2 regions of the Vibrio rubrogenes genome follow, and region 2 is predicted to be linked to the other one. Evidence: riboswitches for the same ligand, from Rfam matches in the RefSeq annotation. Region 2 holds a riboswitch; the other holds the start of a gene.
What was found. Region 2 has a riboswitch for thiamine pyrophosphate ahead of thiB (thiamine ABC transporter substrate binding subunit). Riboswitches for the same ligand answer to the same signal wherever they lie in the genome.

Region 1: it holds a riboswitch for thiamine pyrophosphate, as region 2 does, so the genes downstream of both, thiC (phosphomethylpyrimidine synthase ThiC) here and thiB (thiamine ABC transporter substrate binding subunit) in region 2, are expected to answer to the same signal.

What each region holds. Positions count from the first base shown of each region.
Region 1 covers NZ_JCARSY010000006.1:946-17,522, reverse strand. Annotated here, with positions in the region: gene betI (transcriptional regulator BetI) at 1-468, shown strand, start outside; gene betB (betaine-aldehyde dehydrogenase) at 486-1,970, shown strand; gene betA (choline dehydrogenase) at 1,954-3,657, shown strand; gene AC55NX_RS06215 (choline ABC transporter substrate-binding protein) at 3,682-4,638, shown strand; gene choW (choline ABC transporter permease subunit) at 4,712-5,560, shown strand; gene choV (choline ABC transporter ATP-binding protein) at 5,562-6,776, shown strand; gene thiH (2-iminoacetate synthase ThiH) at 7,102-8,214, opposite strand; gene AC55NX_RS06195 (thiazole synthase) at 8,216-8,992, opposite strand; gene thiS (sulfur carrier protein ThiS) at 9,036-9,242, opposite strand; gene AC55NX_RS06185 (HesA/MoeB/ThiF family protein) at 9,244-10,146, opposite strand; gene thiE (thiamine phosphate synthase) at 10,130-11,560, opposite strand; gene thiC (phosphomethylpyrimidine synthase ThiC) at 11,562-13,523, opposite strand; TPP riboswitch at 13,675-13,773, opposite strand; gene crcB (fluoride efflux transporter CrcB) at 13,818-14,201, opposite strand; gene AC55NX_RS06165 (glycoside hydrolase family 43 protein) at 14,648-15,589, opposite strand; gene AC55NX_RS06160 (MFS transporter) at 15,599-16,577, opposite strand, start outside.
Region 2 covers NZ_JCARSY010000007.1:48,784-65,360, reverse strand. Annotated here, with positions in the region: gene AC55NX_RS07245 (oxidoreductase family protein) at 1-451, opposite strand, end outside; gene AC55NX_RS07240 (hypothetical protein) at 467-2,197, opposite strand; gene AC55NX_RS07235 (TauD/TfdA dioxygenase family protein) at 2,190-3,122, opposite strand; gene AC55NX_RS07230 (FAD-dependent oxidoreductase) at 3,119-4,177, opposite strand; gene AC55NX_RS07225 (pyridoxal phosphate-dependent aminotransferase) at 4,170-5,309, opposite strand; gene AC55NX_RS07220 (iron-containing redox enzyme family protein) at 5,366-6,058, opposite strand; gene ppa (inorganic diphosphatase) at 6,629-7,159, opposite strand; gene fbp (class 1 fructose-bisphosphatase) at 7,296-8,309, opposite strand; gene mpl (UDP-N-acetylmuramate:L-alanyl-gamma-D-glutamyl-meso-diaminopimelate ligase) at 8,614-9,978, shown strand; gene AC55NX_RS07200 (flavin prenyltransferase UbiX) at 9,971-10,594, shown strand; TPP riboswitch at 10,635-10,770, shown strand; gene thiB (thiamine ABC transporter substrate binding subunit) at 10,861-11,838, shown strand; gene thiP (thiamine/thiamine pyrophosphate ABC transporter permease ThiP) at 11,853-13,451, shown strand; gene thiQ (thiamine ABC transporter ATP-binding protein) at 13,438-14,142, shown strand; gene yjgA (ribosome biogenesis factor YjgA) at 14,201-14,728, opposite strand; gene pmbA (metalloprotease PmbA) at 14,838-16,184, shown strand; gene AC55NX_RS07170 (hypothetical protein) at 16,428-16,577, shown strand, end outside.

The DNA.
Region 1 (16,577 bases), on a different contig from region 2:
GGAATCATCAATCATTATTTCGGTGGTAAACAAGGATTACTCGAAGAAACGATGCGCGCCATTTTACGTGAGCATTCCCGGGTGATTACTGCCGCTTTAAAACGGCTTCCGCGCCATGCCCATTACGAACGGATTAATGCCATTATTGATGGCAACTTCAACGGATTTCAGACGGAAAGTGAAGTGGTTAAAACTTGGCTGGCTTTCTGGTCCTACTCCATGCACGACCCTCAGCTTTACAGACTTCAGCGTGTGAACGAGAAACGCCTGATTTCACACCTTAAAATCGAATTGAAAACATTAATCCCTCAACCTCAATCATTATCTGTCGCCCACGGGATTGCCGCGCTCATTGATGGCATCTGGCTGCGAGGAGCATTGAATCCAAGAGGGATTGATGCAGCGCTTGCCAGAACCATTATTAACGATTATCTGGACAAACAGATCATATATTACAACAACTTGTAACTAGGTTAGGCCTCAAAATGAAATCACTTTATATACATGGAAAGCGATGTAGCGCCACTTCCGGAAAAACATTTACTTCGTTGAATCCAGCAACGGGAGAAGTGCTTGCTGAACTCGAACAAGCCTCAACACAAGATATTCAAGATGCCGTAGAATCTGCCAAACAAGGCTTCGCACGCTGGTCAGCCATGACCGCTGTAGAGCGCAGTCGTATTCTGCTCAAAGCCGTTGAAATTCTCCGCGAAAAAAATGATGAACTAGCCAAGTTGGAAGTGCTCGATACCGGCAAGCCATTACAAGAAGCGCTTGAAGTCGATATCGTCACCGGTGCAGATGTCATCGAATACTATGCCGGACTGGCACCAACCTTAGTCGGCACACAACAACCACTGACACAAAATCAGTTCTTCTACACCCGTCAGGAACCCCTTGGTATCTGTGCCGGTATCGGTGCCTGGAACTATCCAATCCAGATTGCCATGTGGAAATCCGCACCGGCACTTGCAGCCGGCAATGCAATGATTTTCAAACCTTCAGAAGAAACACCACTGACAGCCCTTGAGCTCGCTGAGATTTATACCAAAGCGGGCGTTCCCGATGGCGTATTCAATATTGTTCAGGGTGATGGTCAGGTTGGAGAGCAACTGACATCTCACCCTGACATTGCCAAGGTCTCTTTCACCGGTGAGGTCGAAACTGGCAAAAAAGTGATGGCAAACAGCGCTCAGACACTCAAGTCCGTCACAATGGAACTGGGGGGCAAGTCACCGTTACTGATTTTTGGCGATGCCCCACTTGATCAAGCAGTATCGGCGGCAATGGTCGCCAATTTCTACACTCAGGGTGAAGTCTGTACCAATGGCACACGCGTCTTTGTTCATGAGTCCATCTACGATGATTTCTTAAAACAGCTCAAAGTCCGCACAGAGCAATTGATTATCGGTGATCCAATGGACATAAAAACACAAGTGGGTGCACTGATTTCCAAAAAACATTGTCATCAGGTGATGGCAGCCATTGATGAAGCCCGTAGCAGTGGCGCGAAGCTCCTGACCGGTGGTTTCCAAGTGACAGAGAACGGTTTGGACAAAGGAAACTTTGTTGCCCCGACCGTCTTTTATGATTGCGATGAAAGCATGGCACTGGTTCAGCATGAAATCTTCGGCCCGGTCATGGCGGTGATGAAATTCGCGGATGAAGCCGATGTGATTCAACGCGCAAATGATACAACTTATGGACTCGCAGCCGGAGTATTCACCCGGGATCTTTCCCGCGCTCACCGCATCATTCATCAGCTTCAGGCCGGTATCTGCTGGATCAATACCTGGGGTAACTCGCCGGCGGAAATGCCTGTCGGTGGATATAAAAACTCTGGGATTGGCCGGGAGAATGGCCTTGAGACACTGACTCACTACACACAAACCAAAAGTGTCTTTATCGAGTTAGGAAACTTTGAAAGCCCTTACCCGTACCAGGAGCCAACAGATGAAACAGCAGTTTGATTATATCATTGTCGGTGCCGGATCTGCCGGTTGTATACTGGCCGATCGATTAACAGAATCAGGAGAATACAATGTCCTGCTTCTCGAAGCGGGAGGCAGTGACAAAAGTATCTTCATTCAAATGCCAACGGCACTCTCCTACCCGATGAATACGCCAAAATATGCCTGGCAGTTTGAAACCGTCCCAGAAAAGGGGCTGGATGGCCGCCAACTTCACTGTCCACGCGGTAAAGTGCTTGGTGGCAGCTCGTCTATCAACGGCATGGTTTATGTGCGTGGTCATGCCTGTGACTTCGATGAATGGGAAGCTCACGGTGCAACCGGCTGGAATTATGCCAGTTGCCTACCCTATTTCAGACGCACCGAATCCTGGTCAGGCGGCGGAGATCGCTACCGTGGTCAAGATGGTCCGGTAGCAACGTGTAACGGCAACGAGATGAAACTCAACCCACTCTACAGTGCATTTATTCAGGCCGGTGTCGAGGCAGGTTACCCAGAAACGATTGACTATAACGGCTATCAGCAAGAAGGTTTCGGCCCGATGCATATGACCGTAGATCACGGTGTCCGGGCCTCAACAGCGAATGCTTATCTGAAGCGCGCATTAAAGCGCTCTAATCTGACATTGTTGAAGCATGTTGTGGCGAGAAAAATTCTGCTCGACGGCAAAAAAGCAATCGGTGTTGAATTTGAGCATCAAGGCTCCGTCAAAAACGCTTATGCCAATGCAGAAGTGATTTCATCTGCCGGTTCGGTCGGTTCGGTACAGCTTCTTCAATGTTCCGGAATCGGTCCGAGAGAAGTCTTAGAAGCCGCTGGCGTCGAAGTCAATCATGAACTCGCAGGCGTTGGCGAAAACCTTCAGGATCACCTTGAAGTCTATTTTCAGTATCAATGTAAACAGCCAATCACGCTCAACAGTAAGTTAGGCCTGTTCAGTAAAGGATTGATTGGGACACAGTGGATTCTGACCCATCAAGGACTCGGTGCAACCAACCATTTTGAGTCCTGTGCCTTTATTCGTTCCAGAGCCGGATTGAAATGGCCGAATATCCAGTATCACTTCCTTCCTGCAGCGATGCGTTATGACGGTCAGGCTGCTTTTACCGGGCATGGTTTCCAGGTTCACGTTGGCCCCAACAAACCAGAAAGCCGCGGAACCATCCGGATTACGGCGGCTGATCCGCACGTAAAACCAGAAATTACATTTAATTATCTGTCTACAGAACAAGATAAACAGGACTGGCGCGACTGTATCCGCCTGACCAGAGAGATCATGTCCCAACCGGCATTAGCCGCTTATCGTGGTGATGAAATCCAACCCGGCATTGATGTTGAAAGTGATGCAGCAATTGATCAATGGGTCAGAGAAAATGTCGAAAGCGCTTATCACCCATCCTGCTCCTGTAAAATGGGAAGGATTGAAGACCCTATGGCGGTCGTCGATTCTCAGTGCAAAGTCATCGGTATTGACCAGTTACGTATCGTTGATTCTTCCATTTTCCCTACGATTACCAACGGTAACTTGAATGCACCAACGATGATGGTTGCAGAACGAGCTGCTGATTTTATTTTAGGCAAAACCCCGCTCCCCGGCTCCGACGCACCGGTATGGATTGCGAAAGACTGGCAGACAAAACAACGGACGACTCAGCCTCAACTCGCTTCTGTATCCGTACAGAAATGAAATGATGAATAAAAAGGAAATACTATGAATTTCAGAAAATGGCCTCTTATAACGAAAATTGCGGCACTTAGCCTCGGTCTATCTTGCGTTTCGCAAAGCTATGCTGCAGATACATGTGAAACTGTCCATTTTTCCGATGTGGGATGGACAGACATTACGTCAACAACCGCAGTCACAACTGAGGTATTGCATGGTCTGGGTTATCAGACCAAAACCGACCTGCTCTCAGTTCCTGTAACGTATTCTTCGATGGCAAGTGGCAACATCGATGTCTTTCTCGGTAACTGGATGCCAACCATGGAAGGCGACATCAAGAAATATCTGTCTAACGGCAGTGTCGAACAGGTTCGGGTCAACTTAAGTGGTGCAAAATATACCCTTGCCGTCCCTCAATATGTCTATGATGCAGGCGTACACAGCTTTGCTGATATTGTGAAATATGCGGATAAATTCAAAGATCGCATCTACGGTATTGAGCCGGGTAACGATGGTAACCGATTGATTCAACAGATGATCGATACCAATGCGTTTCAGTTGAAAGACTTTAATCTGGTTGAATCCAGCGAAGCTGGCATGATCTCACAGGTGTCGCGAGCCATTCGTCGTCATCAGTGGATTGTCTTTCTCGGCTGGGCTCCACATCCGATGAATGCGAACTTTAAAATGGCTTATCTCTCTGGTGGCGATGACTATTTCGGGCCGAACTATGGAGGAGCGACGATCTATACCAACGTTCGTAAGGGATACACCTCAGAATGCCCGAATGTCGGTAAATTACTGAAAAATTTACAGTTTAGTCTACCAATGGAAAACCGGGTTATGGATGACATCCTCAACCAAAATATGAAGCCTCAACAGGCTGCGAAGTCTTGGTTGAAATCAAATTTAGATGTTTTAGATCAATGGCTTGAAGGTGTAACCACTGTGGATGGCAAACCCGGTAAAGCGGCAGTCGTTCAATACTTAAATTCTAATTCATAACCTATCCATTCATACAATACTCAATGACCGGTGCAGTTGAATCTGCGCCGGTGAGGTAAATTGGTAAATTATTGTGAATAATTTCATTACAGATTATAAAATTCCACTCGGTCAATGGATCGAGTCATTCGTGGACTGGCTCACGATTCATGCATCCGGTTTTTTTGATGCGATTTCGTATACCCTTGAAACAGTGATTATGTTTCTGGTTGATTTTTTCCAATCCATGCCACCGTTTCTTCCTATTTTGCTCACAGCCGCACTGGCTTGGTGGCTCCATCGCCGGATATCCTTGGTGATTTTTATCGTCGCCTCTCTCTTGCTCATTCTGAACCTCGGATACTGGCAAGAAATGCTGGAAACCTTTGTACTGGTCTTTTCCGCAACCGGGATTTCAGTCTTAATGGGTGTTCCGATTGGCATTATGGCGGCTCATCGACCTTGGTTGTACACCGCAATTCGCCCTATTTTAGATCTGATGCAAACCGTGCCGACATTTGTTTACTTAATCCCGACCCTTGTTTTGTTCGGCCTTGGTGTAGTTCCCGGTTTAATCTCGACGATCATTTTTGCCATTGCCTCCCCGATTCGCCTGACCTATCTGGGAATCGTTCGTGTTCCGGAAGAATTAGTCGAAGCAGGTAGAGCATTTGGTGCCAGCAATATGAAACTGTTGTTTAAAGTTGAACTACCGGCAGCGATGGCCAGCATTATGGCTGGTGTGACGCAGTGCATCATGTTATCGCTCTCTATGGTTGTGATTGCAGCCTTGGTTGGTGCAGACGGTCTGGGAAAACCTGTCGTACGGGCCCTGAATACCGTGAATATTTCGCAAGGATTTGAAGCTGGCCTAGCCATTGTATTGGTTGCCATCATCCTTGATCGACTGTGCAAAACGCCGAATCAAGCCAAGGAGCAATAAGATGAATCAATTTGTAGAACATGAAGCAGCAGATGCGATTGCAATTGAAAACTTGGATGTGGTTTTTGGCCGTCACCCTAAAAAAGCAACGGCCCTCCTCGATCAAGGCAAAACGCGTCAGGAAATTATTGATGAAACCGGATTAGTCGTTGGCGTGAATAACGTCAGCCTCAAGGTGAAAGAAGGTGAAATCTGCGTATTAATGGGATTGTCCGGTTCGGGGAAATCAAGTTTACTGCGAGCCGTTAACGGACTCAACCAAATCACCAGAGGATCCCTGAAAGTAAAACACGGTCAAGATTTTGTTGATGTTGCCAATTGTAACCGTGAAACATTACGTCATCTTCGGACTCAGCGTGTTTCGATGGTGTTCCAAAAGTTTGCACTGATGCCATGGTTATCCGTAGTTGATAACGTCGCCTTTGGCCTTGAAATGCAAGGGATATCCAAAAAAGAGCGCCGTAAACATGCGCGTGAACAGCTGGAAATGGTCGGCTTAGCAGAGTGGGAAAACCAGTTTCCCCATGAACTCTCTGGTGGGATGCAGCAACGTGTTGGTCTCGCACGTGCTTTTGCAATGGATAGCGATATTTTGTTAATGGACGAACCTTTCTCAGCACTTGATCCACTCATTCGGACCCAGCTTCAAGATGAATTGCTGACCTTACAGAAAAAATTAAATAAAACGATTTTGTTTGTCAGTCATGATTTAGATGAAGCATTAAAAATTGGTAATCGCATTGCCATCATGGAATCAGGGGAACTGATTCAACACAGTCGTCCGGAAGAGATTGTTCTGCAACCCAAAACGGACTATGTCCGTGAATTTGTTGCCCATACAAATCCATTGAATGTACTTAAGGGTCGTTCTCTGATGAAGCCAGTTGATGAACTGACACATCAGGAAGGACGCTGGCAGGTTTGCCAACAAAACGATCTATGGCTGGAAGAGCAAAGCGGTAAACTAGTCGTTCAAGGCTCAGAGTCACTCAAGACTATCGAATGGAATAAGAACCTTGATATCTCCTCATTGGATAAAAATACCATTATTCTGGTTTCACCCGATATAGAAATGCGTGATGCGATTGAAATTCGCTACCATACCGGTCATCCGGTTATTTTAGTTGAGGATGGTCAGTTTGTTGGCATTCTCAGTGATGACAATTTCTATCATGCTCTGCTTGGTAAATATAATGAGGCCACCAAAGCAGCATAGGCATAGATTAATCTAAACACTGCTGTTTCGATATTTTTGACACCGCAAAGGTGTCTCAGACAAGATAAATAAAGAAACAAGAAGAGAAGGTTTGATCTCATCATGAAGATAAGTCTTCTCTTCTTCTTGCTTCTGTTGACACACTATTTGTTGACATACTATTCAATAAAAATTAATCGATGAAAATATACGCCGATGTTTCACGTGAAACATTGACAGAGAGAACTAGGCCTACAGCGCTTAAAAACCTAGTTCTTGTCATAGTATGCTAATTGAAAATTACGTGTTCGTTGAAAAACCTCTCATAGCATAGAAATTAAGCTTCTTAGCCGGAAAAAACCGAGTGCCAGTCATGCCATACCGGCTCCAATCCTTGATATATGATCGCTTGTTCCACCTCTTCAACTGAGCGATCATCGTCAATACTAAACTGCTCTAGCGCTGTTGATTGAACGGCGTACCCCCCCGGCTGTGTTTTGGACCCCGCAGAGATAGCTGTAATACCAAGTGGCACTACATTATCTCTGAAACTCGGTGATTCCCGGGTCGAAAGTGATAATTCAATCTCGGGATCAAACAAACGAAATGCACAGATCGTTTGCACCAGTTGTCTATCCGTCATGATCGAAGCCGGCTCAACGCCACCAGTGCATGGTCGTAAACGCGGAAAAGAAATCGAATAGCGAGACTTCCAATATGTCTTTTCCAGATAGGCAAGATGCAGAGCAACGTGGAAAATATCCGTTCGCCAGTCATCTAATCCGATCAAAGCCCCCAAACCAATTTTATCAATACCCGCTCTACCAAGCCGGTCCGGTGTCAGTAAGCGATATTCAAAGTCAGTCTTGTTGCCCCGTAGATGATGCTGTGCGTAAGTTGAAGGATGATAGGTCTCCTGATAAACCATCACGCCATCCAACCCTAATGCTTTCAGCCTGACATACGCTGCTTCATCCAGAGGCTGAACTTCCATTGCCAGATAGTTAAAATGCTGTTTAATCTGAGGGATCACTTGTTCGAAATACGATAGTCCAACTTTCGTCTCATGTTCACCAGTCACCAACAAAATACTGTCAAATTTCATCTGTTTAATCGCAGCAATCTCGGCCTCGATATCCTGATGATTCAGTATTTTTCGCTTGAGCCGATTCTCCATTGAAAAACCGCAGTAGGTACATGAATTAGAGCAAAGGTTAGACAGGTATAGCGGGATATAAAATCCCACCGTATTACCGAACCGTTTTCTGGTCAGCGCCATGGACTGCTGGGCCATCTGCTCAAGAAAAGGTTCTGCCGCCGGAGAAATCAACGCTTTAAAATCTTCCAATGACCGTTTGGTTTTCCCCAATGCACGCACCACATCAGCTGATGTTTTGCTATACAGCGAAAGACGCACATCGTCCCAGTTGAATTGATGGAAAACGTCGAGAAAACTCATCTCACGCCTCCCCTAAAAATTGAGTGAGCGGACTGGTTCCCACCGCATGAGATGATGCAACACCCCTGCCTGCTTCATAGGCAATACGTCCGGATTCAACCGCCAACTTAAATGCTTTTGCCATCATCAGCGGATCGGCTGCACTGGCAATTGCCGTGTTCACCAACACTGCATCTGCCCCCATTTCCATCGCCTGAGCCGCATGAGATGGTAGCCCAATCCCGGCATCAACCACCACGGGAACATTGGCTTGTTCAATAATAATTTCCAGAAAAGATTCAGTGGCTAGCCCCTGATTTGAACCAATCGGTGCCCCAAGCGGCATAACCGCTGCGCACCCGACCTCTTCAAGACGTTTGCATAAAACCGGGTCCGCATGACAATAAGGCAAAACTATAAAGCCATCGTTTACCAGTTGCTCTGCGGCACGCAGTGTTTCAATCGGATCCGGCAGCAAATATTTGGGATCAGGATGAATTTCGAGTTTAATCCAATGGGTTTCCAGCGCTTCTCGTGTTAAATGCGCGGCAAATATCGCCTCTTTTGCGGTCTTTGCTCCGGAAGTATTAGGCAGAAAATGTAAGTCGAGTGTCTGCAAAGGCACTAGAATATTATCATTTGCATGTTGCAGATCGATCCGTTTTAAAGCCATTGTCGTCATTTCTGAACCGGATGCTTGAATCGCTTTCACCATCATCTCCGCACTGGCAAATTTACCGGTGCCGGTGAATAAACGGGAACCGAATATTCTGTCTGCAATTTTTAGGGGGGTATTCATATCTGATGCTCCATTGTTGCGCAGTGTTTGAATTGCCATCTACTTAACCTCCGGCAATGACCTGAAAGAGCGAAATCTGATCACCATCATTGAGCATCACTTGTGACCATCGGCTTTTCGCCATCACTTGCTCATTCAGTGCAAAAACACACCCCTGTTCAGGTAAATGAAGCTGGATGATCACTTGTGCTAACGTGATACCAGCAGGAAATGTATAAACGGTTTCATTCAGTGTTATTTGAATATTCATCTCATCCACCTTTCTTACTATGACTATTTCCAATATCACACTCACCAACTGAGTCACCACACACCGGGCAATAAAGGTCTTTTTCATAGCGCAATGATTTCAGCCGTATCCTTCGTCCATCAAAATGAAAAAACTCAGCCATGCTGCCACTCGGGGTCAATTGTTCATTTGTATGTAAAGAAGTATGTAAAGATCGCGAATTTGAAGATTGTGTGTGTAAAGATTGGTTGGTTGTAAAAGATGAGTTCGGATTGATATCCCTGAGTAATTCTTGAATCACCTGAAGTGCCTGAAGCGAGGCCATCGTTCCGACAGTCGGACCCAATACACCAGACTCATGGCATCGCTTAGGGTGATGATCTCCGGTATCACCAACTAAGCAACGATAACAGGGTGCATCATTTGAAAAGCGATGAACGGATAACTGCCCGTCCCAGCCAATCGCGGATGCAGAGACGAGAGTTGTCTTTTGTTGATAACAGATACGATTGATTTGATGGCGGGTCGGAAAGTTGTCACTACAATCGATCACCACATCAGCTAACATCACCTCAAGCTGAAGTTGTTTATCGTCCAGCTTTTTATCAAGGGTTCTGATCCGACACTGATGATTAAGCGCGCGTAGTTGGTTGGCAAGCGCACGTACTTTTTGAGTACCGACATCCGCTTCCCGATAAGCAATTTGTCGATGCAAATTACTCATCTCTACCGCATCATGATCCACCAGAACTATCGAACCGATGCCCGCACCGGCAAGATACAGTGAAACATTTGTCCCTAATCCACCACAGCCAATCATCAGTACATGCTTTTTGTTCAGTTCACATTGGCCGATTTCACCAATGTCTGGCAAAGCAATCTGTCTCTGATAGCGAAGAAATGCATCATCATCGAGTAACGACATGGCCCTTCCTCCCTGACTGAGATTGTTCTTTCCTCGATAGAAACAACTGCTGAAAAGCATCAACGGCACTCGCAGTGTTTGCCGCTTGTGTCACAGCACGAACCACCGCTAGACTTGAGACACCCTGTTCTAAAACAGTTGCGGCGTTATTTAAATCTATCCCGCCAATTGCCACCGTTGGAATCGCCAGCTGATGTGCCCGTGCAATAGAATCGACGAGCTGTTGATAGAGTCGTAGCCGGGCAAGCCCTTGCGGTTGAGAAGGCATCTGTTTGGTTGTGGTCGGGAAAATATGTCCTAGGGCGATATAACTTGGATGAAGTTGTTGTGCCTTGAGAATTTCCCAGTAACCATGAGTTGAAATACCTAAACAAATGCCAGCATGATGCAGCGCCTGAATATCGGCGGTGTGTAAATCTTCTTGTCCCAGATGAACACCAAAAGCCTGATATTGAATCGCAAGTTGCCAATAATCATTAATAAAAACTTGCGCTTGATATGTTCTCCCCAGCGAGACCGCTTGTTTAATTTGCTGCTCAAGGTCAGGCTGATGTGGATTTTTAATCCGTAACTGAATCGTCTTCACCCCTAACCGGAGTAATTTATCTACCCATATCACATCATCAACTACCGGGTAGAGTGACAAGTCTTCAATATGAACGGCTTTAAATTGAGGGCGCTGTGTCAGTTGATGTGAGTCAGACACAGATAGCCCACTGACTGAAGAGACAACCGGAAATGCATGCCCATCTCGGGGCCATGTTTCACGTGAAACATTCATGGAAGCCCGAGCAATGATCAGAGCATCTTCAAGCGGAAAGTCTAAAGCCAGAGCGCCAATCAACCAGGCTAAATGCTTCGCAACAAATGCATGTTGAGAGTCATCAGAGCGAGTCGTTTCAGAATCTAAAACTTCCGGCGCTAACACCGAGGAAAATGTAGCAGAGGAAAGCGAACGAACCTCATTCCCCACCCGCCATAATTCAGAGTGTGGCGCATCTGGTTGTGGTGAAGACGCGACAACAATATGAGCATGAGCAGCCATTCCCGCTTTTGCCTTTGCCTGTTGTTCATCTTGTTGAGCCCACAGATGATCACCATCACCCATGAGTTCACAACCATGGATTTGCTCACAATAGCTCATATGATAGTGCTGCTGAATATCTTGCTGCTGGGCAAAAGTCATCATTTGCTGCTGCTCAACAGCTAGCACGACGCTTTTATTTCTCAGCTCATCTTGCTTCAAACGAACATACAATCCACGGTGATGCGAGTCAGCATCAAACAAGAAATTCTGCTCCGGCCCGGCAAGTCCTACCGACTGTGCTATGTTTAACACTCGGTGAAGATTGACCTTCACCGATGCGAGCAGATCGGTCGTGCAAAAGACCTCTGCGATACTTAGCCCAATCATCCTACTCCTCCTGATCAGCATCCTGAGCTAAGCGATATAGTGCTGAACCTTGCGCTTTAAACTCCTGAGATTTTTGTTTCATGCCTGCCAATCGTTCAGCATCTGACGGGTTGGTTACCATCTGAATATTTACAGAATGATCATGCTCGGAATGACTATCCTGTTGCGCTTTCGCATATTCACGAACTTCCTGAGAGATCTTCATTGAGCAGAATTTAGGACCGCACATTGAACAGAAATGAGCGACTTTTCCCGATTCTTGAGGCAGCGTTTGATCATGGTAAGTGCGAGCCGTGACCGGATCTAAAGACAGATTAAACTGGTCTTCCCAACGGAATTCAAACCGTGCTTTCGATAAAGCATTATCTCTGACTTGAGCACCGGGATGCCCTTTCGCTAAATCAGCAGCATGGGCAGCAAGCTTGTAGGTAATTAATCCCGTTTTCACATCTTCTTTATTCGGCAGACCAAGATGTTCTTTAGGGGTGACATAACAAAGCATTGCACAGCCGTACCAACCGATCATGGCCGCACCAATCCCAGAGGTAATGTGGTCGTATCCGGGCGCAATATCGGTTGTCAGTGGGCCTAAGGTATAGAACGGCGCTTCCGAGCAATGCCGTAGTTGCTCTTCCATATTCTCTTTGACTAAATGCATTGGCACATGTCCGGGGCCTTCTATCATGACCTGAACATCATATTCCCATGCAATTTTGGTCAGTTCTCCGAGAGTTCTGAGTTCAGAGAATTGGGCTTCGTCATTGGCATCAGCCACGGAGCCGGGCCGGAGTCCATCCCCTAAAGAGAGTGAGACATCATACTGGGCACAGATCTCACAAATGTCCCGGAAATGGGTATACAGAAAGTTTTCTTCATGATGTGCCAGACACCATTTCGCGATGATAGAACCACCGCGGGAAACAATTCCCGTCACCCGCTTAGCGGTCATAGGAACATAGCGCAACAGTACACCGGCATGAATCGTAAAGTAATCGACCCCCTGCTCCGCCTGCTCAATCAACGTGTCACGCATGACCTCCCAAGTCAGATTTTCGGCAACGCCATTAACTTTTTCCAGAGCTTGATACATCGGTACAGTACCGATAGGAACCGGACTATTGCGTAGAATCCATTCTCTCGTTTCATGTATATTGCGCCCAGTGGAGAGATCCATCACCGTATCAGCGCCCCAGCGGGTAGACCAAACTAACTTCTCAACTTCCTCTTCAATCGAAGATGTGACGGATGAATTACCAATATTGGCATTCACTTTGACTAAAAAGTTACGCCCGATAATCATCGGCTCAGATTCGGGATGGTTGATATTTGCCGGAATAATCGCTCGCCCTTCTGCGACCTCGCGTCGGACAAATTCAGCGGTGATAACTTCCGGCATATGGGCACCGAAACTTTCTCCGGGATGCTGTAAGTTCAATTGCTCATCACGATACTGCTGACGCTGCATATTCTCACGAATCGCAATAAACTCCATTTCAGGCGTCACGATGCCACGCCGGGCATAATGAAGCTGGGTGACACAATGACCGGGCAGAGCTTTACGAATGAGCGGTAAATGACCGTATCGCAAAGAGTCGAGCGTTGTATCCGCCAAACGCTCACGCGCATAATCAGAGGTCATCTGCTCCAGCATTGCTGTGTCAGACCGCTCTTCGATCCATGGCTGTCTCAAGGCCGGTAATCCTCGATACACATCGATTGTATAGTGCGGGTCGGTATACACGCCTGAAGTGTCGTAGACACAAATCGGTTCGTTAGGTTCATAGACAGGGCTATCCTTCGAGTGACCGACCAGGCTATCGGCAAGCTGGATAGCTCGCATCGGTACCCGGATATCTTCCCGCGAACCCTGTAGATAAATTTTGCTTGAATTGGGATAAGGTGTTGACTGGATATTTTCAATAAACTGCTTTGCTTCCAGTCTGGATTGTTTACGGCTCGACATGCATTTTTCTCCAGTAAATGGTTAAGAAATAAATGCTTGACGGAAGGACGCATAGACAAGAGGTGAAAATCGATTATCGCGTGATGAGGAAAAGCGACATACAGAAAGATTTTCGGACAATAGAGAGGCTGTGGTGAAATGTAATATAGCCTGAATATTCTCTCTTGTTCCCTTCGCAGGTATTAACCTGATCAGGTTCAACGGATCCCGAATGAACGGTCTCAGCCCTTTGGCACTCCGACAAGTATCAACATTATAGAGAATGGATTTTATTAAACAAAGTAAAAAAAATATTTAACTCTTTGTGATCAGTTGAAAACCAACCCACGCAGCAGAAATACTCAAAGTAACGTTCAACAGGATATTGAGACCAAACTTGATAAATGCGCCTTGCTGCATCAATAAAACGTTATCCATAGAGAAAGTAGAAAAAGTCGTCAAAGCGCCTAAGAATCCTAACCCAATGATTTGACGCCATGGTTCAACGGAAATCAATTGTCCCTGAATAGCCGCAATTAAAAGCCCCATCACAAATGAGCCTAAAATATTTACGGTCAGGGTTCCATAAGGAAAACCTTTACCGAACAGAAACACACAAAGTTCTGAAATCAAATACCGGGAGCAAGCACCGAAAGCGCCCCCAAAAGCAATAAAGCCCAGAATAGAGAACTGACTCATCATCATTTCCTCAAAAAAATCCCCAAATACAACCTTTCTTAATTAAAAAATACGAGTATCAAAGGTCATACAAATTCACACAATGAAAAAGTTACAGGAGTCACTTTATGTCAAAATCCTTCACTTAATCCGATTTTACATACCCATCAAGTATCATATTATGGTTCATGTCTGATACGGGCACCCAGCTCATACGAGTATCGGTATAGAGTAGCACTTGCTTCAATATCCGCTGTTCAGGGAGATGAATAGAATAATGATGGTACTGTGTGACATGAAGAAGATCAAAAATATAAATTCAGTTGGGAGTGAAACGGTTGAGGACAATGCTTGGCATTTATCGTTTACCAAACTCATTCATTCCTCAACCTTATAGAAGAGAGGGTATCGTTCCGTCAGAGTAATTGACTCTGTGATTCCAAGCTGAGATTTAAGACATCAAATTCCTATTCAGCCTGACCCAGTATAAGCTGATCCCCTTCCCAGAAAATCTGTTTCATACGGGTATGACGGTTGGGATCCCATAACGGGTCACCTTCAATCTCCGTATAATCACGGGCGTGATACACCAAAATATCATTGCCCTGCTCATCTTTGGTAAAGCAGCTGTGTCCGGGACCAAAAACACCTTCGTCGGCGTTGGTCACAAAAACCGGCTGTGGCGATTTGTACCAATTTGCAGGGTCAAGTAAATCTGTATCCTCATCAGCTTGCAAAAGCCCCATACAATAACGTTCATCGGTCGCACTGGCAGAATATGTCAGCCAGACTTTTCCGTGACTAATCAGGATGTACGGGCCTTCATTAACCATGAAACCTTGAGTTTCCCAATCAAACTCAGGTATCGATAAACGACTGGCGGGTAATTTTAGTGTTGTCGGTGACAACATTTCAGCAATGTATAAATTGGAATTACCGGCTATCGTTTGTTCTTTCTGTGCCCAGACATAATACCGCGTTCCTCGGTGTTCAAATGTCGTTGCATCGAGACAAAATGAATCGATGCCAGAATCGATCTGTCCACAAAACGTCCATGGTTGCGCCAGCGGGTTTTCCCCATCACAATGAATGGCATACATGCGATGCTGAAATAAACCATCCTTTATTTCCCGGCTGGGCGCGGCAGCAAAGTAGATATACCAACTACCGTCAATCGCGTGGATCTCCGGTGCCCAGATTAAATCGGAGTAAAGGCCATGATCCGGCTTGTGCCAAACCGTCACGACTTCATTCGTTTCTGCCAGACCGGCCAGCGTTTTTGCTCTTCTCAGCTCAATACGATCATATTCAGGAACCGATGCCGTGAAATAATAGTATCCATCATGATGAAGATAGACATGTGGATCGGCTCGCTGTTCAATAACTGGGTTTTTTATCTTAAATACCATGGAATAACCTCATTTTGCTGGAACAGATAGCGGTGTTTTATCATGCACATGATCGATACCATCACTCATCGCTTTGCTGTCTGCCCCTTGATGAATCATTGCGGTGTAATAGCTGTCTGTCACTTTATATCTGAACATCAAAAGCCCCATGAGCAGATGGAATATACCGGGAATGAGGGTGAGCATTAAAGCAATCCCAGTTAATGTAAAGCTCGACTGTGCCTGATTCGGTGCATAATCAAAGAAAGTCAGTAACCATCCGACAATCGCACCGGCAATCCCCATTCCAAATTTTTGACAGAATGAAATACCGCCAAACGATAAACCAGAGACTCGTTGACCCAATTTAAATTCACCATAATCAACCGCTTCAGCAATCGCTGACCAGAAAACAGGCGCGTGTAAATCAACAATGAAAGAAAGCAGAAAATAGAGAAAAAAAGCGAGGACAAAATCAGACGGCCCGACAGAAAAATAGAGCACAGCGCTCAGGATCATCACAGCAATCTGACTGTAACGGAATAGTTTAATCTTACAGTAGTATTTCGTTATCCAAGTTGACGCCACCATCGCCAGAATCGCAGCGATAACCCCTGTCGCAAGGAATGCAGAAATCGTCGCAGCATCTCCTCCCAGATAATATTTGGCATAATATGCAGCAACCGAGCCTCGCACGGTGTAACCAACCGTACCGGTGATACAAACCATACATAAAATGACCCACTGATCATTGCTGATGAGAGATTTCAGTTGTCGGGTAAATGGCTTACTCTCGATGACATAATCGATCCGTTCCGTCGTCGTAAAATAACAAAATAAGAACAACAGTGTCCCCATGGAAGCCATTAATCCCATCGCATACTGATAGCCTAATTGAATATTTTCACTCCCCCACCTTTCAGAGAGTAAGGGAACAATAATGGTCACCAGAAACGCAGCAATTTTGGCAAAGAATAGCCGATATCCGTTGGCTGATAGCTTCTCTTTC
Region 2 (16,577 bases):
GTATCATGCGCTCTATCTGGCTATTAGTCGGTAGCGTGTATCGATTGATTGGCTGATGGGTCTGACTTAAGTCTTCTAATATCAACAGACATTTTGTAGCGGATGCACATCCGTCAATAAACCGTGGTAAAACATGGCGAGTTGTTTGTTCGGCCGTCGTGCACATCTCAGAGATATGGTGATAGAACTCGATCTCTTTTTGGAAATTTCGGATTGAAATTTCATTTATCTCAATCGGTATTTTGATAAAGAATGGAGATGAGTTTTCTGGAGAGGCCGTTTCCAGTGTGGCTCGAAAACATAACGATGTCGGCTCTCTCGATAAAAGCGCGATGTTGACACGCGCTCTTTCTCCAAGACTTAGAGCGTCCCTTAATTGAGTAACACATTGCTGTGTGTAATGTGTTATCGCTAAGTCACTCACGATTGATTCCTGATGAACCGATTTCATTACACTGACCTCCGTTTACTCGATCACTGATTGAGTGGAGAGTTTTGCCTGGCTAAGCCAGGTTTCACACTGAGAAAGGGACTCAATGACTGTTTGAGGTGAATGACCGAAGCAGGCAATCATTGCCCAGCGACCGGGAACCACCGCAATAATGTATACCTCGGTTCCTGTGTTATCAGCAAAGTCCTGCAACGATTGACCCAGAGTGTCATAAGTGCACTGAGCTGTGGGTTTTAAAACGCGAGTGCCTGCAATATATCCATCACGGATACGAGCTTCATGTTGATCACAAAAAGCCCGGAGGTACTCTGCGCCATGTGACGACAGATTGGGATCTTGTAAGATAAGCATGTTGTCATCATGCTCCAGAACACTGTCTGTTGTTCCGATAGCAAAATCGACGCCACCAGTGACCAGTGCGCCATTGAAAGCCTGAACAATGCGTTCCATCGTATTCAGGATCTTATCGTATTGCAGCTCTGACAGCCCGATCACATGCGCATGCTCTTTGGGAATCAGGATATTCCCGACCCAGACATTACCAATCATGGTTTGTAACGTCACCGACGGCAGTACATGCCCGTAGCGAATATGGGCGGATAAAGCAATTTTAAAGGATCCTTCCGCAGTATTGAGCCGTTTGTAGTAAAAGTGAGGTTCGAGTAAGTAGTCGTCTTCATAGCGACATGCCGTCGCTGCAAGTTTTTTAAGTGCTTCCGTATCTTGTACCGCGATGTTTGTTGTAATACGAGCGCCATCCCCCGCATTCGATGGTTTCAGGCAGACCGTTTGGATACCGTGCCGAGTATGTAAAAGCTCCACAGCTTTGGTCAGTTGTTCCAGAAATGACGATGCTTGAACGTTACTATTTGCAATACGGTATCCGGGAAGGGTGGGCAGCTTGATTCCTAATTTCTGATATACTTCGGAGCCCATTTGTTCATCCGCATACCACTCAAGCGCAGTTGTATGATGGAATGGTAGGTTATCTGACCAATCAACCCATGGATATAAAGGACCTTTTTGATTCCAGCGAGTCGCAACCTCGGCGCTATTGGAATCAACGACGATAGTATCGACATCGACTTCGTCAGCCAGCCAGCAGAGAAAAATCTGCATTTCGATATCAATGGTATAAACCCGGACAAGGGGCATTGGATTTGACTTGTACCAAGCGATCAGTGTATCAAGAAAGGGGATCGTCGCGCCGTCTTTGTAAGCACTTGCTGCAACGAGTAATGCCTGAGACAGGTAGTAATAATCACGATAACCGATGTCCAGTGCTGTGATACCTCGTTTTTTAAACGCTAAAAAGCGACAGGCATCCAACCATGGCGATGTTCTTCCTAACACGAAATCACCATCTGTGGCGATAATTGTGGCTCGTGTTTCTAGATACGTTGCACAGTCGTAGGCGTGTCCGCCAGACAGAATTTCACTAATATCACCTTCGAATCCTCCTGTTGTGCTTGTCGCACTGTGCAAGATGAGGCTTGGGGGAAGCTGGCCGCTGTCATCAGCGATGAACGGGATGATGAGTTGACTGGCGCGCTCGTGAACCATATCAAACGTACAATCATTACCATTTGATGGAGGTAAAGAGAGCAGATGTTGTGCGAGCTGCTTGAGTTTATCTTTGCGAATGACTTGTGGTCCGGTAAAAAAACCTTCCCACGGTACATTTTGACCGTCTTCGAGCGTGGCAAAACAGCAAGGATAAGTATCGCAATGAGATTGTTCAGACATAGTATGCTGTCTCCTGTAATGAATCACATGGTTCTGACGTTTGAGCGCTGTGGTATGAGATATTCATTCTGTATAGCAAACGGCACTGACTGAAGTCAGATGTCGGCTGAATTTGGTGGCCGGAATGTAATGTGGTTGTATTGTCCCAAATTACGATATCTCCTTGTTCATATCGGTGATGGTACTGCTGGGCATGACTGAATACGTAGTCTTCCAATGCATCAAGGAGTTTGACCGATTGCTGTTCTGAGAGCTGATCAATAAAAAAAGAGGTTCCGGATATCGCGAAGAGCGTTTTCTGTTGCGTCACTGGGTGTTGTTCTACTAGCTTGTGTCTGACTTCTTGCAACATCTGTGTTTGTACTTCGGACAAATGTTGCTCGGATGACGTTGCATCGGTCAGCTTTCTTCGATTCCCGAATAAGTGCCTGACATATATAGCATCAAGTTCTGCAGAACATTGCTCTTCAATTTTGTGAAGAAGCGCTTTGTTGGTATAGAGTTTGTCTAAACCATCCACAAGATTGATGAAATGAGTCTCACCGCCGTCAGTTGGCACCTGTATCGAATAAAGTGATGTTGCTATGCCTAAATCCGGTGTGTAAGACATATCACTGTGCCAGTAAGCACCGCCGTCTAGTACCCCGAATTGTTCTCCGGTTTCATCGATATAGTTTGATATTTTGATAATCTCAGGGAGTCCATCCAAGGCAAAGTTTTGCAGGACGTGATGGATAGGTTTTCCCATTTTTTCAATGAATGTTTTATACTGCTCGACAGCAATTGTCTGTTTTTTGATAATGAGAACTTTATATTTAAATAATAAATCGAGTAATGTACTGACTTCATCGGCTGTGATGGTATGACAATCTAAATCATATATTTCACAAGCAAATTGGTCATAGATTAGTTTAGTTTTCATCATGCATAACTCGTTTGATTCATTGTGTTTACCGACCGCGCACCAGCCAGTGTTCCTGTGACATATAGGCCTTCAACTGTCGTTTGACCATGATTGTTTTCAATGAAACCATCCGGATTGATATCCAGATTCGAGATGTTGTTCTCAGGGATCTGACAGCAAGTACCAATAGATGAAACAAATAACGTCTCATTGATATTGAAAAACAATTCTTTTTCCTGTTGAAGGGGCGTATCGAATAAGTGTTCATAACAATGTTTGGCAATATGTGGCGTATTTTCTTTCTGACGAATCAAGATCTTCATATAATCATTTTCTCGGATTGCCTCAGCATAGATATGAAAATTTAATCGAGTCACTTTATGATCAGTTTGGCTTTTCCAAATTCTTTCAATGGTTTTTTGGGTCGGGGCTCTGAGTGCAAAAATATCATCGGTTTCTTGCGGAAATATCCCTAAATAACATTTCGCCAGAATCGTGACTTTCATACCCAGTGTGGATGCTGATTCCGCTAGTTGGAACGCTGAATTACCACTACCGATAATGACAACTTCTTTTTTATTCAATAATGCCGGTCTGTTTTGATAAGAGAATAATCGATAGGCGTCAATACAGGTGATTGCTCCGATTCCTGAAAACTCATGTTGTATATCTTTGGGTTTAACACCAGTGGCTAAGACAAGGTTTGATGCTGTATATTGATGAATGGACGAGCTATCTTTGACATGACAGATGTAGCTTTTGTCTTGTTTTTCAATAAAAACCACATGTCCAGTTACCTTCGTGATCGGTAATTGATCAAGATAATCATTGATATATTTCATATATTCACAAGCTTTGGGAGAAAACGTACATTGCTGTACATAGTCTTGCAATGCTCTGTGGCTATTGGGGAGTTCCAGTTCATTGCAATACGACTGTAAGGGACGCTCTCCCATGACTCTCATAATGCCGCCAAACTGTTCAGCAATCAGTATGATTGATTTCCCCATCCGTGATAATTGCTTTGCTTCGATTGCTGCTGACGGCCCACCACCGATAATGATGTAATCACTCATTGTCACGTTGACTCCATAGTGTGTTGATTCGTGTACAGGCGGTTTCCATTGCATCGTCACTGACGGCATAAGAGAACCTGAGCCATTGTTCCTTGTTTTCGGTGAAGAAGGCATCCATTGGTAAAGGGGTAACCCCAATCATCCGGGTTAATGCATAGCACTGTTCAGTGGCACTCATACCTTGATTTTCCAGCCAGCGAGCCATAATGAAATGCCCTCCTTGCGGCCGTAACGCTTCAAATCCGGATATACGGAGTGTGTGATACAGGTGATCCCTTCGAGTCTGATAACACTTGTTGACTCGATGGCTTTCAGAAACATGATATTTTTTTAATAGATTGCTCGCTGCCCGTTGCAATATTTCTGGCAGACAATTGGACATATGACTATGAGCACTTTTGGCTATCGCCAAGCTTGATGGCGTTCCGGCGATCCATCCCAATCTGACACCGCATCCCGCCAAGGATTTTGAAATTGAACCTGCAACAAGCGTATTCAGTGCTGTTAATTCTTGATAAGGAATTGTTGTATCGTTAAAACAAAAATCACGATAAACATCATCAATTAAAAGTGCTGCGTGATTGAGTGTAATAATATTTTTTATATGCGACCATTCTGCTGTACTCACAACATGACCGGTGGGATTATGGGGGGAATTAATTAGTAATACAGATTTCCCAAGTTTCAGCTTCTCATTTAAATCATCGATATCAAGAGCTATTTTCCCTTGCTCAATGAGCATAGGGGATGTTTGCCATACCAGTCCGGCCATTTCAGCCATACCCCGATAATATGGATAAAATGGTTCAGCAACGACAATCTGTTTAAATCCTTGAGATTTAAAAGAGAATAATGCTGCAAATAGTGCTTCTGTGCATCCTGAAGTAATGGTTATGTTTTTATCATAAATATTGTTATACAGCAGGCTAACCTGCTGTATAAATTCATAATCCCCATCAATTGGTGTGTACTGCCAATGATTCTTTGTTTGGTTGCAAACTTCATTTTGCCACAATGTGTCATATATATTATTTGGTATTCCTTGAGATAAGTTTATAGCATTGTTTTCTTTTGCTATATTTGTCATCTTCTGGAATATTTCAATCGTTTCGGAAATATTAATATTTAACATAAGCTCTCCCAAACAAAGTATTTTTTCTATTGAGTATTCAATATACTTTTAGGGGATTATTGGTGTGCCAGACGGTTTAATCCATTCCAGAAATTCATCAGCACTTCAAGAACTTGAGCTGCACCACTGAGTAATTCATCCTTTGCTTGTTCATCGGTTGCTGCAGAAATCAGGGCATCTTGAATCCAATCGACATGATTACATTCGATGAGAATGTGAAGATAGAAATAATTAAAATCTTCATGTTCCCAGCTATCATATAGTCTGAACCCTTCATACAAGTTCACAATCATAGGATAGCCAAATTCTTCAATGACATAGTGTGCACCAATGGCATAATTTGGACTTTCTTTCAGAAATAGGCGCTCTAGATTCGATACTAGACTTTCAGCCTCTGGAATATAGCTAGCTTCCTTATAGTCATCGAGTGTTACACCAATCGCGGATAGTGATTTCTCAAACATAATATAATGTGGATCGCCATGACCATCACCTAGCTCGGAAACAACAGTTCTGGATATTTTTAAACGGATTAATTCATCTTCTACACGAGGGGCGAGCCCAGATAGTATTTGAGGGAAAGTTCGGATATAATAATAATATTGTTGAAATATTTCTTTTACTTTATTTAGAGGTAAGGGTTCCTGCTGAAAAGTTTTATAAAAATCATTATGATTGATTCCAGATTCTTCAATCATTTCTTTGATTGTTGATATTATTGATTTTCCTTGATTATTTATTTCGTTCATATCTTCCTCCAGAGCAACTGACATTTTAATGTGTGTTTTACATCTTAAACAAAAATGTAACATTTAATTAATCATCAAAAAAAAAGCAAGTCAATGGTTTTTTTTTGATTCTGTTTTGAGTTTTTTTTAAATGGTAGGATTTCTATTTAAAACAAATACTATTAATGTGTTTAGTATTATTTGTCGTTCAAAAATAATATAAATCATTAATTTTTAAAAAAATTAAAAATCATATGAATATATTTATTTTAAATATTAATCTAAGATAAATAGACTATGTTTTACGAGTGTGGTGGTTTTTTGTCCGTATTTGATAATCTGTTTTTGGTTATAAATTCTGATATTAATCCTATGGGAAAATATGAATCATAGGATTTATGAATCTGTGAGTATTAATATTTTTGCCTGATGAGACAGCAATATAGCCGTGATATTGAAGAGACAGGATGAATCTTTAAGGGGGGAAACACGGACAGCGGTAAGTCATTGGCCATAAAAAGTGCTCATAAAAAAAGTCACCGATATCGATCGATGACTTTTCGCATGATTCACTGCCAGTGCATCACAGCATTATTTGTTTTGCGCACGTTCATAAGAGGATTGGATCTCTGCGCGAGCTGATGCTGCATCTTCCCAGCCATCAACTTTTACCCATTTTCCTGACTCAAGCTCTTTGTAGCGCTCGAAGAAATGTTTGATTTGTGCTTTCAGCAGCTCAGGCAGATCGTTGACATCCTGAATATGGTCATATTCTTTGGTCAGTTTTGAGTGAGGTACGGCAACAACTTTTGCATCTTCACCTGATTCATCGGTCATTTTCAGCACACCGACAGGGCGGCAGCGAATCACAGCACCGGGAACCAGTGGATAAGGCGTCGGGACCAGTACGTCAACCGGGTCACCATCTAAAGAGAGCGTATTGTTTACATAACCGTAGTTACATGGGTAGAACATTGGTGTAGACATGAAGCGGTCTACAAATACAGCACCAGACTCTTTGTCTACTTCATATTTGATTGGATCAGCATTCGCCGGGATTTCAATGACGACATAGATATCATCAGGCAGAGACTTACCTGCTGGTACGTTATTCAAACTCATGAATGTATTCCTTACTGTTTAGCGGACGTTTTGAAGCGCCTATTATTATTCACTTCACCGTTGAACGCAAAAAGTGTTGATCACTGAACGTGACGGGATAAGAAAAAGCGCCCGGAGGCGCTTTATACAGAGAGGCTTAATTGTCTTGATGGGCTTCCAGAAATTCCTGAAGCTTGGTCACCATGTTTTTTGAACCGACAAAAAATGGCACCCGTTGGTGTAGCTCTTGCGGATCAAGGTCAAGAATCCGGTTCATACCATCAGTGGCGATACCACCGGCTTGCTCCATCAAAAATGCCATAGGATTACACTCGTAGAGCAGACGGAGTTTACCCTGTGGGTGACTGAGTGTACTTGGGTACAGATAGATCCCGCCTTTAAGCAAGTTACGGTGAAAATCAGCCACCAGTGAACCGATATAACGTGAGGTATAAGGACGATTATCTTCCGGCACGTTTTCCTGACAGTGTTTAATGTATTTTTTCACCCCGGTCGGGAAACGAATGTAGTTGCCTTCGTTAATCGAATAGATGCGGCCGTCTTCCGGGATCATCATATTCTCATGGGAGAGACAGAATGTGCCCAACGACGGATCGTAAGTAAAGCCGTTGACGCCATTACCTGTGGTGTACACCAACATGGTAGAAGAGCCGTAAATGACGTATCCGGCTGCGACCTGTTTATTGCCCGGTTGCAGAAAATCTTCAGCTGTCGGCGTGGTACCAATCGGGGAGACGCGACGGTAAATTGAAAAAATCGTTCCGACCGACACATTCACGTCAATATTGGTTGAGCCGTCAAGCGGATCCATCAACACGACATACTTGGCATTCTTATTCAATTCTTTATTGAATATGATAGCCTCATCTTCTTCTTCACTCGCGACACCGCAGACTTGGTCTCGGGCCTCAAGCGCTGCTTTAAACTTCTCATTGGCATAAACATCGAGTTTCTGCTGATCTTCGCCCTGAATGTTCTCTGTACCGACAGCTCCGGTAATATCGACGAGCCCCGCTTTATTGATTTCACGGTTTACGATCTTTGCTGCCAAACGTATCGAAGCAAGAAGGGAAGAGAGCTCTCCGCTTGCATGAGGAAAATCGGTTTGTTTTTCAACAATGAATTCTCCTAAGGTTCTCATCTCTGACATGTTATTTCCTTGAAAAGCAATCATGAATACTTGCCATTAGTCTGAAAGACAGCAAATTGGCATTATGCAAATGGGCGATAGATGCCCTTTAAATAAGATTCTATGATCCAGATCTTATTTAAGGTAATAAAGTAACTGACTCAGATCTCATTTTTCATACAAGATACCGACAATCGTGAATCCTGCCAGACTGAGGGTAAAATCTCTGTCGGATTATCGATTTCCGGCTCGCTTTTATGGTGTGAATCATGATAATGAAGGGCAGTAAGATGAGCGAAAATCAGAGCAGAGGACTGAGGGATTCATGCACATACATATACTCGGAATTTGTGGCACATTTATGGGCGGCGTCGCGACGCTGGCGCGCCAGATGGGACATCGGGTTACCGGTTCCGATGCCAATGTTTATCCACCAATGAGCACTTTGCTGGAATCTCAAGGTATTGAAATTATAGAGGGTTTTGACGTAAATCAGCTTAATCCTCGTCCTGATTTAGTGGTGATCGGTAATGCACTGAGCCGTGGTAATCCCTGTGTTGAGTACGTCCTCAATCATCGTCTGCCCTATACGTCCGGACCGCAGTGGTTGAGTGAGTTTTTACTGCGGGAACGATGGGTACTGGCGGTTTCCGGCACCCATGGGAAAACCACCACAGCCAGTATGCTGAGTTGGATACTGGAATACTGCGGCTATCAGCCCGGTTTTCTGGTCGGAGGTGTGCTCGGCAACTTCGGAATTTCTGCCAGACTTGGTGAAAGTGACTTTTTTGTCGTTGAAGCCGATGAATATGACAGTGCTTTTTTCGATAAGCGATCTAAGTTTGTCCACTACCATCCGAACACCCTGATCCTGAACAATCTAGAGTTCGATCATGCTGATATCTTCGACGATCTTGCAGCGATTAAGAAACAATTTCATCACTTGGTCCGAACGGTTCCCGGCATTGGCCGTATCCTGTCACCCCAAGATGATCCCGCTTTAAATGATGTTTTAGACCAAGGATGCTGGAGCGAGCAAGAGTTTTGCGGTGAGAATGCAAACTGGAATGCAACAAAATTGTCAAAAGATGGATCATCGTTCCAAATATTGTTCAATGGTGAGATAGCTGGCACTGTGTCATGGGATTTGATCGGTGATCATAATGTACATAACGCAATCATGGCCGTCGCGGCAGCCCGACATGTTGGTGTCGTCCCAGCGATGGCTTGTGAAGCGTTGGGTCACTTTATTAATACTAAACGTCGTCTGGAACAGCGTGGCGAAGTGCGTGGCGTGACGGTTTATGATGACTTTGCCCATCATCCGACAGCCATTCAACAAACATTGGCGGGACTGCGTGCAAAAGTGGGCTCGCAACGGATTCTTGCGGTACTGGAACCACGCTCGGCAACGATGAAAATGGGTGTACATAAGCAGGTGCTGGCAGATGCCTTGGCTCAGGCTGATATGGTGTTTATTTACCAGCCGCAAGAACTGACATGGCCTGTTGCTGATGTGGTCGCACAGTGTCACCAGCCGGGATACGCGGCCGATGATATTGATGCGTTAGTGCAACAAGTGGTGCAGGTTGCGAATGCCGGGGATTCGATTCTGGTGATGAGCAATGGTGGTTTTGGTGGCATTCATGACAAACTGCTGCAACAGTTGGAGAGGGGTTATCATGAGTGATATTCAGCGAGAAAAAACAATTACATTAGCTTGGACCGGTGCTTCCGGGGCGCCTTACGGATTACGCTTACTTCAGCATTTGCTGGCCGCGGATTATCAGGTATATCTGTTGATCTCGTCAGCGGCAAGAGTGGTGCTGGCGACCGAGCACGGTTTGAAGCTTTCCGCTGCACCGGACAAAGCCCATCAGACGCTGGTGGAACATCTGCAATGCCGGAGTGAGCAGTTGGTTGTCTGTGGCAAAGAAGATTGGTTTTCTCCGGTTGCTTCCGGTTCATCCGCACCCAAACAAATGGTGGTTTGCCCATGCTCTGCCGGGAGTGTAGCGTCGATTGCCTATGGTATGTCAGACAATTTGATTGAGCGCGCTGCTGATGTGGTGATCAAAGAAAAAGGACAACTGCTGCTGGTGGTACGGGAAACACCGTTTTCAACCATCCATTTAGAAAACATGTTGAAGCTGTCGCAGGTTGGTGTGACCATCATGCCGGCTGCGCCCGGATTTTATCATCAGCCTCAGTCGATCGATGATTTAGTCGATTTTATGGTCGCGCGGATTCTTGACCATCTAGGGATCGAGCAGACTGTGGTGCCGCGCTGGGGATATCAGCACTGAATCATCAGTAGCACATTGATTCAATTCACAGTAAAATTGTCCGCACTCATCGGGGAGCTTCGATGACAAACAACCGATTCGGTATGTTGTCATGGTGCTGAGATTGGGCGATTGCCCGGAACCCGCAACGACCTGAACCAGATAATGCTGGCGTAGGAATTGAGTTTGGTCTGCCCTTTTTGAGGCCTGCCTCAACCCTGTGCCGCTCGTATCAAGGAGAGCGAGCCGTGACATTGAACTATTCTAAAGCCTCTATTTATGCAGGCATCTTCATCTTAAGTTTGACCACCGGATTGGTGCAGGCTAAGTCCCCTGAACTGACCGTGTATACCTATGATTCTTTTACCTCGGAATGGGGCCCCGGGCCTGCGATTAAGCAAGCATTTGAGGCGCGCTGTCACTGTGAGCTGAACTATGTGGCACTCGACGATGGAGTCTCAATTCTCAATCGTCTGCGCCTTGAAGGCAATCATAGTCAGGCGGATATCGTTCTGGGGCTGGATGACAGCCTGATGGCAGAAGCCAAACAGACGGGACTGTTAGCCAAACATCATGTCGATACCACAGCATTAACGCTCCCCAACGGCTGGCATGATGATGTGTTCATTCCTTACGATTATGGTTATTTTGCTTTTGTTTACCGTAAGGATTTACTCCCCAATCCGCCACACAGTCTTAAAGCACTGGTTGAACAAGCGCCTGATTTGAAAATCATCTATCAGGATCCGCGGACATCGACTCCGGGTCAGGGACTGCTGTTATGGATGAAATCCGTCTACGGTGATCAGGCGGCTCAAGCCTGGCAACAATTGGCGGAGAAAACGGTCACGGTCACCAAAGGTTGGTCGGAAGCCTATTCGATGTTTCTCAAAGGCGAATCTGATATGGTCCTGTCGTACACCACTTCACCGGCCTATCATCAGGTTGCTGAGCAGGATGATCGCTATGCGGCCGCTGAGTTTTCGGAAGGTCATTACATGCAGGTCGAAGTGGCTGCGAAATTGGCGGGTAGTCCACATCAGGCGCTTGCCGATCAGTTTATGCAGTTTATCTTGAGCGATGATTTTCAGTCAGTCATTCCGACGACGAACTGGATGTATCCGGTGACATCGGTCGCGCTGCCGGATGCTTACAGTCATCTTTCTATACCGAAGAAAGCATTACAGTTTTCTGCGCCGCAGATTGCAGAAAATCGTAAACATTGGATTCGTGAGTGGCAAACAGCGCTCACGCAGGCACGGTAATTGGTACGGTGATCCTGCAACGGGTTCCCCGAATCGGGCTCTGGGTTGCGACGGGTGTCGTGGTCTTTATCCTGAGTGCATTCGGGGCATTACTGGTTCATGCATCCGGTCTCGAACTGATGACTGTGCTGAGTGACCCTTATTATCTCCATGTCACGCGGTTTAGTTTTTATCAGGCATTGTTATCCATGTTGCTGAGTGTGATTCCGGCGATTCCGGTTGCCTTGGCTTTACACCGTCGCGCTTTTCCCGGCCGCGATTTTCTGATCAAACTTTTTTCGACCACATTGGTGATACCGGTGTTAGTCGGGGTGTTTGGTTTGCTGGCGATTTATGGCCGCAGCGGTTTTTTAGCCGATGCACTGCATACACTGGATCTGGATTTCAGCTTTTCAGTTTATGGTTTGAATGGCATCTTGCTGGCGCATGTTTTTTTTAATCTGCCTTATGCCAGCCGGTTGTTTTTACATACGCTGGAAATGATCCCCAGAGAGCAGTCACTATTAGCCTGTCATCTGGGGATGACACCGTGGCAAGTGTTTCGTTATGTCAACTGGCCACGGATTCGTCAGCAGATGCCCCATGTCGCCGGATTGGTTTTCATGTTGTGTTTTACCAGCTTTGCGACCGTAATGGCATTGGGGGGCGGGCCGCAGTCTACCACTATTGAACTGGCTATCTATCAGGCGATTAAGTTTGATTTTGATCTGCGCGCCGGTGCCATGTTAGCACTGTGGCAAATGTTACTGTGTGGGGTGTTGGCTTTCATGCTGCAAAGCCTGACGAAAACTATCAACGCGAGTAGTCAGGGAGATTCTCCCCGCCAGCCGTTATTTCGTGATAGTCGTTGGGCACGTTACTGGGATTGCGGATGGATTATTGGCTGTGGACTGTTAGTGTTGCCGCCGCTCGCCATGGTGATGATTTCCGGCCTCAATTCACACCTATGGGTAGTGCTGAGTGGCGCGGGTTTTTGGCAGGCATTCGGGAGCTCTTTGCGTGTTGCGGTCGTGGCCGGCTCTCTCGCTCTGGTTGCGGGTATCGGTGTTTTGCTGACGAGCCGGAGTTGGCGGCTGTATCATCAACGGCGGCGTGCCGATATGCTGGAAACGGTCGGCATGATGGTTTTGGTCACACCGGGTTTGGTGATCAGTACCGGGCTCTTTCTGCTGTTACGCACTTTTACTAATGCGTTTGATTTTGCCTATTGGGTCGTTGTGGCGGTCAATGCCATGATGGCTTTGCCTTATGTGATTAAAACCTTACAACAACCGTTGTGGATGTTGGCGCAGCAGTATCAGTATCTGTGCGCCAGTCTGGGAATGCAGGGATGGCGTCGTTTTTGGCTGGTGGAGTGGCGTGCCGTGAGAAAGCCGATTATTCACGCATGGGTGATCAGCTTTTTGGTGGCGATGGGGGATTTGAGTGCCATCGCGTTATTTGGCAGTCAGGATTTCAGAACCTTGCCACTTTATCTTTATCAGTTACTGGGAAGCTATCAGATGGAATCCGCTGCTGTGGTGGCCGGTTGTTTATTGATCATCAGTCTCGGATGCTTTTTCATTGCGGAGCGCCTGTTTCGGCGCGGGGGATATATCAATGCTGACACTTGATCAGGTGCGTTATGAATATCAACAGGAATGGTTTGATTTCTCGCTTGCTGTGCCGCAAGGTAGTATCTGGGCTCTGATGGGGCCGAGTGGGGCCGGGAAATCGACGCTGTTAAGTCTGGTTGCCGGGTTTATTGCGCCGAAGTCCGGTGATATCCGGGTTGATGATCAGTCGGTGTTGGCACTGCCGCCGTATGAGCGTCCATTCTCGATGCTATTTCAGGAGCACAATCTTTTTTCTCATTTATCGGTGCGTGACAATATCGGACTGGGACTGCATCCGGGGTTAAAACTGACGCGTAAAGACTGGGATAAAGTCGGACATGCTGCGTATCAGGTTGGCATCGAAACACTGTTAGACCGACGGCCGGAACAGTTGTCCGGCGGGCAACGGCAGCGGGTTGCGCTGGCGCGTTGTTTTGTACAGGAACGTTCACACTGGCTGTTGGATGAACCATTCTCAGCATTAGATCCGATTTTACGGGCTGATATGCTGGCTTTGGTCAGACGTTTGGCCAATGAGCGGAATATTTCGGTGCTGATGGTTACACATCATGTCAATGATGCCAAAAATATGGCCAGCCATTTTGCCTATATCGATGAGAATCATGTTCAGGTGACCGGAGAAATCGAGGGGTTGACTGCATCGCACCCGAGCGAGTCGCTGAATGCGTTTATCCGTGCGGGAAATTGAGGATGAAAGTGCCATGCCTTTATCACGGCATGACGCCTTCATCGCGTAGATATTGATATTACTCCGAAGTTTCTTCTAACGATTTCAGGAGTTGGAAGATCTCTCTGGCTGATTTTGATGATTTTCCGCTCTGCTGTTCTTTTTTCGCCTGACGAATCAGATGACGCAGTTGCTGACGGTCCACTTCAGGATACTTTTCTATCACGGTATTGATGGCCGTATCCCCCTCCTCAATCAATTGATCCCGCTGTTGTTCCAAACGGTGGAACGCGGCGGTTGCCTGAGCATGTTTGTTACGGTACTTATCCAAGGCTGCCTGAATCGGTTCCACATCGATATGACGCATCAAACGGCCAATATACTGAAGCTGTCGTCTTCTCGCTTCATTCTTAAAGCGTTGTGCATCTTTGATTGCCTCGGCAAGCTCGGCCGGCAACGGGAACTTCTCCAAAGAGGCCGGCTTGAGTTCAACCAGTGCTTCCCCGAGTTGTTGCAACTCAATCATGTCATTCTTCATTTCGGTTTTACTGACCCAAATGATCTCTTCTTCCTCTTCCCAGGGAGCTTTTTGATTTTTTCGCGCCATAGTCTCTAACTTATCTGCTTATCAATGTCTGTTATTTTAGCAAGAATCGTGGGGAGAACGAGAATTTCTTGTTATGCTATCGAAATAGTTTCAAGAAGAGACATCAGTTATGAATGTAAAACAGCAAGTTGCACAACAGCGAAGTGAGCTTGAAGCTGCAGTCGCGAAAGCTTTAGAGCTTGCATCGTCACAAGCGGACGCCGCAGAAGTGGCGATTACCAAGAGTACGGGGCTCAGTGTTTCAACCCGTTTTTGTGAAGTCGAGAATGTTGAGTTTAACAGTGATGGTGCCTTGGGGATTACAGTTTACCGGGGTCAACGCAAAGGCAGTGCTTCGACATCCGATCTGAGTGAACAGGCGATTCAGCAGACTGTACTGGCTGCATTGGATATTGCCCACTATACCTCGGAAGATCCGTTTGCCGGCCCTGCACCAAAAGAGTTGATGGTGCAAGAGATCCCGGATCTGGATCTGTTCCACCCGGATGAACCGAATCCGGATGAGGCTGCCAGCATTGCGATTGCCGCAGAAAGAGCCGCGCTCGATTACAGCACCAAGATCAAACAGAGTGATGGCGCGAGTTATGACAGCCACTACGGTGTCAAAGTCTACGGCAATAGTCATGGCCTGCTTGCCAGTTATACATCCAGCCGTCACAGTATCAGTTGCTGTGTGATTGGTCAGGGCAAACAGGATCACATGGAGCGAGATTACAGCTATACCATTGCGCGCCATAAAGATGATCTGTGGACTCCGCAACAAGTCGGTCAACTTGCGGCCGAGCGAACCGTGAATCGGTTGGATCCGCAAAAACTGAAAACCGGTCATTATCCGGTGATGTTTGCTCCGGAAATTGCGACCGGCCTGATCGGCCATTTCGTGATGGCGATTTCCGGTGGCAATTTATATCGTAAGTCATCATTCTTGCTGGATCATCTGGGCGAGAAAATTTTCCCGGACTGGTTTTCGATTGCTGAGCGACCACATATTCTGCGTGGATTGGCTTCCAGCCCGTTTGACAGTGAAGGTCTGGCCACACGGGATTTAGACATCGTCACCGATGGGGTGTTAGAGACTTATTTGCTGACCAGTTATGCTGCGAGAAAGTTGAATATGACGCCGACCGGCCATGCCGGCGGAATTCACAACTGGTTTGTGAAATCCTCCGGTGAGCAGGATTTCCAGCAGATGCTGAAAGCAATGGGTACCGGTTTCTTGGTCACTGAAGTGATGGGACAGGGCGTGAATATTGTTACCGGTGATTACTCACGTGGTGCTGCCGGTTTCTGGGTTGAAAATGGCGAGATTCAGTATCCAGTATCTGGCATCACCATTGCCGCGGGGCTGAAAGATATGTTTAGCAACATCGTTGCAGTCGGCAATGATGTTGATGTGCGTTCTCAGATTCAGACCGGTTCTATTCTGATTGAATCAATGAAGGTAGCCGGGGAATAATTATTCTTCTTCCATCAAATCGATTGAAGCGGGCTTGATAGCCCGCTTTTTCTTAATACGATAATTATCAGTGACTGGTATTTATTTTGAGTAAAATATCACGAGTCACAACAAAGCACTGCAACATCTTGAATTGCTATGTTAATTTATAGCAAATTTTTCCAGTTCTTCTTCATGGTTTTCAGCGTAGTCCGATTTGTGTCGCTGAGTGAATCATCGATTCTGTCGGTAAGGAATAAAGTCATGTTATCTCCTCAAGAGCGTGCTGCAATTAAGCAAGATATTCAATCCAACCAGCATGAAATCTATGTCATCTCATTTGAAGAGATGGATAATATTGTGAAATATTCACCTCATGCTTATTCGAAGACTGTGAAAGATACTTGGAAGAAA